Regions from separate parts of the Streptomyces sp. SLBN-8D4 genome, predicted to be linked through region 2. Evidence: riboswitches for the same ligand, from Rfam matches in the RefSeq annotation. Region 2 holds a riboswitch; each other region holds the start of a gene.
The links. Region 2 has a riboswitch for cyclic di-AMP ahead of RKD20_RS06400 (M23 family metallopeptidase). Riboswitches for the same ligand answer to the same signal wherever they lie in the genome.
Positions count from the first base shown of each region.

Region 1: another riboswitch for cyclic di-AMP. It lies ahead of RKD20_RS18455 (transglycosylase SLT domain-containing protein); the one in region 2 lies ahead of RKD20_RS06400 (M23 family metallopeptidase).
Region 3: another riboswitch for cyclic di-AMP. It lies ahead of RKD20_RS11685 (M23 family metallopeptidase); the one in region 2 lies ahead of RKD20_RS06400 (M23 family metallopeptidase).

Region 1 is NZ_JBMGQC010000001.1:4,127,608-4,131,152, forward strand. Features, by position in the region: gene RKD20_RS18450 (CocE/NonD family hydrolase) at 1-1,194, shown strand, start outside; cyclic di-AMP (ydaO/yuaA leader) riboswitch at 1,465-1,639, shown strand; gene RKD20_RS18455 (transglycosylase SLT domain-containing protein) at 1,643-2,125, shown strand; gene RKD20_RS18460 (HAD family hydrolase) at 2,129-2,941, opposite strand; gene RKD20_RS18465 (LacI family DNA-binding transcriptional regulator) at 3,093-3,545, opposite strand, start outside.
Region 2 is NZ_JBMGQC010000001.1:1,371,751-1,375,295, forward strand. Features, by position in the region: gene RKD20_RS06395 (DUF6250 domain-containing protein) at 13-732, opposite strand; gene RKD20_RS06400 (M23 family metallopeptidase) at 976-1,917, opposite strand; cyclic di-AMP (ydaO/yuaA leader) riboswitch at 1,920-2,088, opposite strand; gene RKD20_RS06405 (alpha-galactosidase) at 2,389-3,545, opposite strand, start outside.
Region 3 is NZ_JBMGQC010000001.1:2,664,041-2,667,585, forward strand. Features, by position in the region: gene RKD20_RS11675 (HPr family phosphocarrier protein) at 1-47, shown strand, start outside; gene RKD20_RS11680 (GntR family transcriptional regulator) at 173-868, opposite strand; gene RKD20_RS11685 (M23 family metallopeptidase) at 1,048-1,800, opposite strand; cyclic di-AMP (ydaO/yuaA leader) riboswitch at 1,814-1,971, opposite strand; gene RKD20_RS11690 (M16 family metallopeptidase) at 2,163-3,545, opposite strand, start outside.

The DNA.
Region 1 (3,545 bases), 2.8 Mb from region 2:
CGCGGCCGGGCGCCCGGCCCGGCGATCGGCTTCCTCCAGGAGACCCTTCGCTGGTGGGACCAGCACCTCAAGGGCATCGACACCGGCGTCATGCGGGAACCCCTCCTGAGGGCCTACGTCAGCGACTCCCACCCCCCGGCCACCGTCCTCGACACCCTGCCCGGCCGCTGGGTCGGCGAGCCGGCCTGGCCCTCCCCCCACGTGACGACGGTGGCGTACGGCCTTCAGGGCGCCCCCGTCCTGGTCCGTTCCCCGCAGCACACGGGCGTGGACGCCGGCCGTTTCCGCCCTCTCGGCAACGACGCCGACCTGCCGCCGGACCAGCGGGAGGAGGACGCCCGTTCGGCCTGTTTCGAGTTCGCGACGGGCGAGGAGACGTGGGTCCTCGGGCGGCCGCGGGTGCGGCTCAGGGTGACCTCGGAGGTGTCGCGCGGGCAGATCGCCGCGCGGCTCTGCGATGTCGCCCCGGACGGGTCGTCGACGCTCGTCACGCGAGGGGTGCTGAACCTCTCGGCCCGCCATGGACGGGACCGGGTAGTGCCCTGGGAGCCAGGGGCCACACAGGAGGTGGCCTTCGAGCTGAACGGCATCGGGCATGCCTTCCCGCCCGGTCACCGCATCCGGCTCGCCGTCTCCTCCGCGTACTGGCCGTGGATCTGGCCGCAGCCCGGTTCGCAGGCCGGATTCACCCTGGAGCCGGCGGGCAGCTTCCTCGAACTGCCGGTACGCGCGCGGGAATCGGCCTCGGACATCGCCTTCGAGGAACCGGAGCAGTCGGCGCCGCTCGGGGTCACCCGCGGTGCAGCCGCTGACGGATGGAGCCCCGCCACCCTGGACGAACCCCGCCCCGAGCGCCTGGTCGTCCGTGACGTGGCCAAGGGTGAGTGGCGTCTGGAGGTCGACCCCCGGTACGGCGGCACGCGCGTGTACCCCGACGGGCTGGAGATCACCGAGGACGCGCTGGAGACGTACACGATCGACGAGCAGGACCCTCTGTCCGCCCGCACCCGCTCGGACTGGACGATCCGGCTGCACCGCCCCGAGCTCGCCTGGGACACCACCGTCCGCACCCGCTCGGAGATCACCTGCGACGGGACGGACTTCCACACCTCGGACGAGGTCGTGTGCACCGCCGGCGACGAGGTGGTCTTCCACCGGACATGGGAGAAGCGGATCCCACGCACGGCCGGTTGAACACGAGTTGGGCATTCCTGACCGTTTTACCCTTCTTGTGCTCGGCTGTGACTTGACCCACTCGGGCGGACGGATCGGCGGACATCCGGAATCTATCGATCCGCCTTTTACCGTGCGCGAGTTGAGGCTTGGCGAACGCAAAGGATCAAGTGCCCCAAATGCCTCTTACCAAGGTCAATAGGCATCGCATGTGAATTCGCCACTTGTTCCGGACATGTGCTCTCGCATACGTTCCCGGCCTGTCGGGCGGCCGCCGAATCCTGCCACCGCCCGCTACACCCACCGAGAACCACGGCAGGAGCGGGGGAACCAGGTAAGCCGCCGGGCCGGATGTCTTCGGACATACCGGTACGGCTTGGGGTGAAGTCGCGCTTTTCGCAAGCGTGGCCGGGCAGCTCCCGCCCGAACCCGACAGCTCACCTCGCAGGCGACGGAGAGGAACTTCGCCATGCCCGCTGCCGCTCAGCACCGCCGTCCCCGTACCAGCCGTCTCGTCCGCAGGCTCGCCGTCGCCGGTACCGGTGTCGCCGTCCTCGCGCTCCCGCTCGTCGGCGCGACCAGCGCGTCCGCGGCCACCCCGACCGTGCAGACCGCGACCACACTCGGCTACTCCAACACCCTCGACGGCTGGATCCGGGCCTCCCTCGCCGTCATGGCGGAGCACGGCATCCCCGGCTCCTACGACGGCATCTACCGCAACGTCATCCGTGAGTCCTCCGGCAACCCCTACGCCATCAACCTCTGGGACTCCAACGCGGCCGCCGGCACGCCCTCCAAGGGCCTGCTCCAGGTGATCGACCCGACCTTCAACGCGTACCACGTGGCCAACACCTCGTGGGACCCGTACGACCCGGTCGCGAACATCACCGCGGCCTGCAACTACGCGGCGCAGCGGTACGGGTCCATCGACAACGTGTTTGGCGCGTACTAGGAACTACGCCTGGCTGAACAGTTTTTCGAGGACGACGGCGATGCCGTCGTCCTCGTTCGACAGGGTCACCTCGTCGGCCACGGCCTTGAGTTCGGGGTGGGCGTTGGCCATCGCCACACCGCGGGCCGCCCAGTCGAACATCGGGATGTCGTTGGGCATGTCCCCGAAGGCGATCGTCACCTCGGGCCCGAGTCCCAGGTGTTCGGCGGCCAGCGCGAGGCCGGTCGCCTTGGTGATGCCGCATGGCTGGAGTTCGACGGTCCCGGGGCCCGACATGGTGACCGTCGCCAGCGAGCCCACCACCGACCGCGCCGTGACCGCCAACTCGTCGTCGGACAGGTAGGGGTGGCGCAGCAGCACCTTGCTGATCGGCTCGCACCACAGGTCGTCGCGTCGGCCGACCCGTACGGCGGGCAGGGTCGGATGGGGCATCAGATAGCCCGGTTCGATGAGTGTGAGTCCGTCGACTCCGTCCTGGTCCACGGCCGCGTACACCTGCCCGACCTCGGCCTCGATCTTGCCCAGCGCGGTCTCGGCCAGCTCCCGGTCCAGGGTCACCGACCAGAGCAGACGGTCCGCGCCGGCGTCGTACACCTGCGCGCCCTGTCCGCACACCGCGAGCCCCGTACTGCCGAGGTCGTCGAGCAGCGGCCGCACTCTGGGCGCCGGCCGGCCCGTCACGACGAGATGCCGGGCCCCACCCGCGGCCACCCGTGCGAGCGCGGCCAACGACCGGTCGGAGAGGGTGTCGTCGGTCCGCAGCAGCGTTCCGTCCAGGTCAGTGGCGATCAGTGAATATGCGGAAGAGGCGGCCATGATCAGAGAATACGGATGGTTGGCCCCTCCGACTCGACGCGAACCGGACGGCTGCTGCTTTCACATGCGTTGACGGCAGTTCCGGCTCCCGGAGGTCGCGCCCGGGCTGTCTCATGCTGCTCCACCCGCACATCGGGCTGCCCGCGGAGCGCTACGCCGAGTCCCGGACCACCAGTTCCGTCGGGAGGATCACTCCGGCCGTGTCCTCGCCCGCGATCTGGGCGAGGAGCATGCGGACCATCTCGGCGCTGATGCGGTCGAAGGGCTGGCGCATGGTGGTGAGGGCGGGGGCGATGGCGGTGGCCGCCGGGGAGTCGTCGAAGCCGCCGACAGCGATGTCATCGGGGACCGAACGCCCGGCCTGCTGAAGGACGCCCACCACGCCCAGGGCCATGAGGTCCGAGGCGACGAACACCGCGTCCATGTCCGGGGCCTGGGCCAGCAGACGGCGGGCCGCCCGTTCGCCGCCGCTGCGCCGGAAGTCGCCCTCGACGACGAGCCCCGGGTCGTAGGGCAGGCCCGCCTCGGCGAGCATGTCCCGGTAGCCGGCCAGCCGGTCGGGACCGCCCGGCATGTCCAGCGGCCCGGTGACCATGCCGACGCG
Region 2 (3,545 bases):
GGAATAGCCCTTTCACCAGGAGTGTTGACACTGCGACCGCCACACCCTGAAGTCACTGATCCGGAAGTGGCTCCAGGTGGTCCGGAACGCGAAGTGCCCGCTCGTATAAGGCTCCGGGTCGGTGTAGTCGAAGACGAGCCGCCCGTTGTTCCACCACTGCACCCTGGAGCCGTCGGAGACGATCCGTACCCGGTTCGGCTCGTTCGCGGCCAGCAGCGGCTCGGTGTAGTCGTAAATCAGGGGCCGCACACCGGATTGTCCGACGTAGCGGCGCAGCCGTGTCGTGGTGTTGTAGTTGGCGCCGTAGCCGGAGTAGTACGTCCTCAGGTAGTCGTACTCCGCGAGCGCCCCGCCCCGGGGGACGGCGAAGAGGTCGTCGGGGGACCGGACGTCGACCGCGTTCCAGAAGTTGTTCAGGTCGGACACCCGGTCGTTGGCCCCGCCCGCGGACACGGGTGTGGCGGTGTACTCCAGGACGTACGGCCCTGCGAGCGGCTGCCTGAACCAGATCGTCGCACCGGCCGGCACGTCGACCTCCAGGATCCCGCGCCGCGCGGTGACCGTGCCGCCCTGCTCCAGTTCGACGGCCCAGCGGCCGAGGCCGTGACGGAAGTCGTCGTGAGCGATGAGGCGCCGGTGGCGGGGCGAGGCGCTCGCGGTGGCCGCGGGGGCGAGGGCTGCCAGGGCGGCGCCGGCCGCGAGGGCTCCGAAGGCTCTGCGCGTGGTCGTCATGGCGGACGGTTCCTTCCGGGAAGGGGGTGAACTCCGAAGCCGTTAGAAAGCGCTTACGCAGCAACGGAGTTCACTGTGCCCCGCCCCTCCCCCACCTGTCGACGCCCCGAGCGCGCCTGCCACAAGAACGCAACGAAGCGATCATGAAGGCGCGAACACCCCCGACCGGCATCGCGCTTCCACGGAAACACCGAAGGCCGGACCCGGGGATCGGGGTCCGGCCTTCGGTGGCACAGGGGGGCGTCAGCCGACGGCGACGCCCTTGGAGCGGAGGTAGGCGACCGGGTCCACGTCGGAGCCGTAGTCCGGCGTGGTGCGGATCTCGAAGTGCAGGTGCGGGCCGGTCACATTGCCGGTCGCGCCGGAGAGGCCGATCTGCTGGCCCTCGGACACGGTCTGGCCGGCCGAGACGGAGAGCTGGGACAGGTGGGCGTACTGCGCGTAGTAGCCGTCGGCCAGCTTGATGACGACCTGGTTGCCGTAGGCGCCGCCCCAGCCCGCGGAGACGACCGTACCCGCGCCGACGGCCTTGAGCGAGGTACCGGTCGGGACGACGAAGTCGACGCCGGTGTGGTAGCCGCTGGACCACATGCTGCCCGCGACGCGGTAGCCGGTGCCGATGGTGGCGCCGCTGACCGGGAGGGTGAAGCCGCTGGCACTGCTGGTGGTGTCGGCGCTCTGGGTGACGGCCGTCGACTTCGAGGACGCCTTCTTCGGCTCGGCCTTCTCGGTCCTCGCCGAGGACGACGAGGAGGAGCCGGTCTTCGTCGCGCCCGCCTTGGCCTTCTTGCCGATCGAGAGCTTCAGACCCGGGTGGATCAGCGACGGGTCGTCGCCGACCGCCTGGCGGTTGTCGGCGTAGAGCTTCTTCCAGCCACCGCTCACATGCTGTTCGTCGGCGATCTTCGAGAGATAGTCACCGACCCGCACCGAATAGGTGCGCACGGTCGAGGTCTTTGCCGCGTCTTTCTTCGCAGCCGCCTTTTCGGCGGACTTCTCAACGGCCTTCTGCGTGACGGGAATCGACTGAACGGCCTTTTCCGACACGGACTGCGAGGTGGCGGCGTGCGCGCCGGTGGCCCCCATGAGCGGGAGGGCGAGCGCGGCGCCCCCGGTTCCGGCGACGGCGATCGAGCGGGCGAAGCGCTGGGACTTCGGGCGGCGGTGCTTACCCTTCGCGGGCATGACGAATTCCTCTCCGGCGCCTGCGAGGTGAGCTGTCGGGTGCGGGCTGGAGATGCCCGGCCGCGCCGAGACGCGACTAAACCCCAAGCCTGTTCCGGAGACCGGAACAGGCAGTACTGCCTGTGGGTCCCCCGCTCCTGCCGTTCACGGGTAAGTGGGTGTGGGGAATCCGTTCGGCGGCAGGATTGGGCGTCCGACCGGATCGGTGGCGAACGTAAACGAGCAAGACGCAAAGGGACAAGTGAGAGGTTGCGCGGGTATGCGTTTCCCTTGATCCCCTATGAGAATTACCAGTCACCCTGCGTGTATCGGCCGCGCTTCTCCCACCCAAACCCCCTTGATAAACCTGTGAATTACGTGAACATGACGGGCGACACACCGTCACGGCTATGACGCTCCTCACGTCACGAATTCACAGGAATCCTCATTCCGGAAGGAGTTGGAAGGAAGCTAGTAATTCGGACAGAAGCCCTAGATGCGGCGCAGTCGGATAACCGTCGCATCGAGGTCGCCGCGCAACCCGGTCCGAAGTCCGTGATGCATCAGTACGACCCCTCGGTGAACTTCGCCCGTTTCAGGGCATTCGTACGACGCTGTCGGATCGAGCCCGCGCAGCCGCAGCGAGGGGACGGGCTCGCCGTACTTCTGCGCCTGAAGCCAGGCGAGGACGACGGTCTCGTCCCCGCGGACGTACTGCACCGCACTCAGTCCGCCCCGCGGAGGCCGCAGCCGGTAGAGGTCGCCATGCTGCACCAGCGGCCTGATCTCCTTGTAGAGCTTCACCCAGCGACCGGCTTCGGCGAGCTCCTCCTCTGTCCACTCGGCGAGGTCCCCGCCGACTCCGAGCACCCCGGCCATCGCGCTCACGAACCGGAACCGCAGCGAGCTCACCCGGCCGTTGAGCTGGGTGTTGGGACTGTCGGTGACCCAGGCGGCCATCACGCGCGCGGGATGGATCTGACTGAAGCCGTCCTGAATGGCGAGCCGGTCGAGCGGGTCGGTGTTGTCCGAGGTCCACACCTGGTCGGTACGGCTGAGCACCCCGAGGTCGATCCGGCCGCCGCCCCCCGAGCAGGACTCGAAGGCCACGCCCGGGTGAGCCGCCCGCAACCGGTCCAACAGGGCGTAGAAGCCACGCACATGGTCGACCCACAGGCGCTGCGGGTAGGACTCGCCGGGCCAGCCCGCGTCCGTGAAGCAGCGGTTGAAGTCCCACTTCACATAGTCGATCGGGGCCGAGGAGAGCAGGGTGTCGAGCTGCTCCCACAGGTACTCCTGGACGTCCTCCCGCGCGAGGTTCAGCACGAGCTGATTGCGGAACTCCGTCCTCTTACGTCCCGTTTGGTACTGCACCCAGTCCGGGTGGGCGCGGTACAGCTCGCTGTCCGGGTTGATCATCTCCGGCTCGACCCAGATGCCGAACTGCATGCCGAGCGCGCGCACGTAGTCGCCGAGCGGCTTGAGGCCGGAGGGGAAGCGGTCGGGGTTGGGCGCCCAGTCGCCGAGTCCGGCCCGGTCACTGGTGCGGGCACCGAACCAGCCGTCGTCGACCACGAACAGCTCGACGCCCATCGCCGCGGCCCGCCGGGCGAGGGTGCCCTGCTGCTCCTCGGAGATGTCGAAGTTCG
Region 3 (3,545 bases), 1.3 Mb from region 2:
CGAAGCTCGTCGCCGAGGGACTCGAGGAGCTTCCCGAGACCGTCTGAGTTCGGTGGTCCGAAAAGCACCGAGGGGCTCGTCCGAATTATCGGGCGGGCCCTTCGCTTTTCCTTTTTGCGGGCAGCAGAAATACTCCCCCGCGAATTACTCTTCTTTGTATACGGCGCCCGTGTTAATGCCGCACACCCGTCACGTTTACAGGATGTTGCGAGGTCCTCACACGGTCCGTGCGGTCCTGCCCCGAGGTGAACCGCAGCCGGTGCGCCGCGCCCGAGCGCTCGGTGTGCAGCGCCGTGACCGCCCGCGCCCGCTCGGCGTCCCCGCGGGCCACCGCGTCCACGATCGCGCCGTGCTCCGCCCAGGACTCCACGGGGTTGGCGGGTGCGTCCACGACGTACATCCAGGCGATCTTGTGCCGCAGCTGGGTCAGCAGCGAGGTCAGCGCGGGGCTGCCGGAGGCCTGGGCGAGCGTCTCGTGGAACCAGCCCCCCAGGGAGCGCAGGTCGTCGCTGTTGCCCCGCCTGGCCCGCTCCTGGCCCAGCCTGACCAGGCCGCGCAGCACCTTCAGATGGGCCTCGGTGCGCCGCTGGGCGGCCCGGGTGGCGCCGAGCGGTTCGAGGAGCATGCGCATCTCCAGGAGGTCGGCGCCCTCCTGCTCGGTCGGTTCGGCCACACACGCGCCCGCGTGCCGCCGCGTCACCACGAAGCCCTCGGCCTCCAGGGTGCGCAGGGCCTCGCGGACGGGGACGCGGGAGACTCCGTAGCGACGGGCGAGCAGTTCCTCGGTGAGCCGGCTCCCGCGCTCGTGGACACCGGCGACGATGTCGTCCCGGATCGCAGTGCATACCGAGTGCGCCGGAATACGCATGTCCGACCTCCGTCTTAATCCCCGTGAAACGTCGCCGATTGACGTGTGTTCAGTGACTCTATTGCAATGAGCGGGAATTTCCGACGGCGGACCGGAATCCAGGGATATTTTTTGGACAACGGGCCGCTGGAAACGAGGCTCGGGGAGCCGGGGTCTCGCGGAGTGTGCGCGACGGGTCGTCAGACGTTCACGCCGTGCGAGCGCAGGTAGGAGACGGGGTCGATGTCCGAGCCGTACTCCGGGCTGGTGCGCGCCTCGAAGTGCAGGTGCGGTCCGGTGGTGTTGCCGGTCGCGCCGGAGAGGCCGATCTGCTGGCCGGGGGTGACCGACTGGCCGACCGAGACGCCGATGGACGACAGGTGGCCGTACTGGGTGTACGTGCCGTCGGCCATCCTGATCACGATCTGGTTCCCGTACGACCCGCCCCAGCCCGTCTCCACGACGGTGCCGCGGCCGACCGCGTGCACGGAGGTGCCGCTGGCGGCGTGGAAGTCGACACCGGTGTGGCTGCCGGAGGACCACAGGGAGCCGCCGGTCTTGTAGCCGGTGGAGATGTAGGAACCGGAGATCGGGGCGACGAAGGCGTTGAGGCGCTTGCGCTCGGCCTCACGGGCGGCGCGCTCCTTGGCCTCGCGTATCTCCTTGGCGCGCGCCTCGGCCTTGCGCTTGGCCTCCGCCGCCGCCTTCTTCTGCGCGGCTGCCTGCGCCTGGGCCTCGGCCTGGGCGCCGAGCTGGTCCGCGAGGGAGTCCCCGACGGTGACGACGGGCATGAGACCGGTCTGCTCGACGGAGTTGTCGGCGGCGAGCGCCGGGGCCGCGACGGCGCCGAGGACGCCGGTGGTGGCAAGAGCCGCGACGCCCGCGGCGCGGGCGGTCGTGCGCTTCATACGGCTGGGACGACGGTGCTTCCCGGCGGCGCAGGTGAACGCCATGTGGTGGCTGATCCTTTCCTTCCTTCTCGCCTACCGGGTTAGCTGACGGGTTCGGAGCAGGAAGGTCTCCTACGGACCCCCTCGCGGTGCGCGGGCGTCCGATTCACCCCAGGGACGTGGGTCCCCGGCTCCCCTGGCTCACGCCATGCGGGGACTCGGCGATGACTGTCCGGTGCCGCGGACGCGGCGCGGTGCCTGACGGACAGCCCAGAGGACGCTAAGCGGGCCTGCTTTCAATCCCCAAACCGATGAGGGTGTTTGTAGCGCATCCCACAGGGCAGACAGGCAACCTCCTGCCCAATCCGGACATCTGGGGGCCCTGGTGACGTTTGCGCCACCAGGGCCCCCTGAGCCGGGTTCCTCTACTCGGCCGTCACGACCTTGACTTCGCCGATGCCGAGGGCTTCGACGGGCTCCTTGATGGCGGCCGCGTCGCCGACCAGGATCGTCACCAGCCGGTCCACCGGGAAGGCGTTCACGACGGCGGCGGTGGCCTCGACGGTGCCGGTCGCGGCGAGCTGCTGGTACAGGGTCGCCTGGTAGTCGTCGGGCAGGTGCTGCTCGACCTGGTCGGCCAGCGTGCTCGCGACGGCCGCGGCCGTCTCGTACTTGAGCGGTGCCACACCGACGAGGTTCTGTACGGCGACATCGCGCTCGGCGTCGGTGAGACCGCCCTCGGCGAGCGTGCGCAGCACCTTCCACAGGTCGTCCAGGGCGGGACCGGTGTTCGGGGTGTCGACCGAGCCGCTGATGGCGAGCATCGCGGCGCCCGAGCCGTCCGGGGCGGACCTGAGGACCTGGCCGAACGACCGTACGCCGTAGGTGTAGCCCTTCTCCTCGCGCAGGACGCGGTCCAGGCGGGAGGTGAGGGTGCCGCCGAGGCAGTACGTGCCGAGCACCTGCGCGGGCCACACGCGTGCGTGCCGGTCCGCACCGATACGGCCGATCAGCAGCTGCGTCTGGACGGCGCCAGGGCGGTCCACGATGACGACCCGGCCGGTGTCGTCGGCGGTCACCGGCGGCACGGGGCGCGGCCGGCCGGTGGAGCCGGTCCAGGAGCCGAGGGTGTCGGCGAGCAGCGCGTCCAGGTCGATGCCGGTGAGGTCACCGACGACCACGGCGGTCGCGGTGGCGGGCCGCACGTGCTTCTCGTAGAAGGCCCGCACGGCCGCGGAGTCGATGTTCTCGACGGTCTCCTCGGTGCCCTGGCGGGGGCGCGACATACGCGAGTCCGCCGGGAACAGCTCCCTGGACAGCTCCTTGGCCGCGCGGCGGGACGGGTTGGCCAGCTCGTGCGGGATCTCGTCGAGGCGGTTGCGGACGAGCCGCTCCACCTCGCTGTCCGCGAACGCGGGCGCCCTGAGCGCGTCGGCCAGCAGACCGAGTGCCTTGGCCAGGCGGGAGGCGGGCACTTCGAGGCTCAGGCGGACACCCGGGTGGTCGGCGTGCGCGTCGAGGGTGGCGCCGCAGCGCTCCAGCTCGGCGGCGAAGTCCTCGGCGGAGTGCTTGTCGGTGCCCTCGGAGAACGCGCGCGCCATGATCGTGGCGACACCGTCCAGGCCGGCCGGCTCGGCGTCCAGGGGCGCGTCCAGGAGCACCTCGACGGCGACGACCTGCTGGCCGGGACGGTGGCAGCGCAGGAGCGTGAGGCCGTTGTCGAGCGTCCCGCGCTCGGGGGCGGGGAAGGCCCAGACCTTGGGCTCGCCCGCCTGCGGCTGCGGGTGGAATTCCATCGCGGCGAGCTC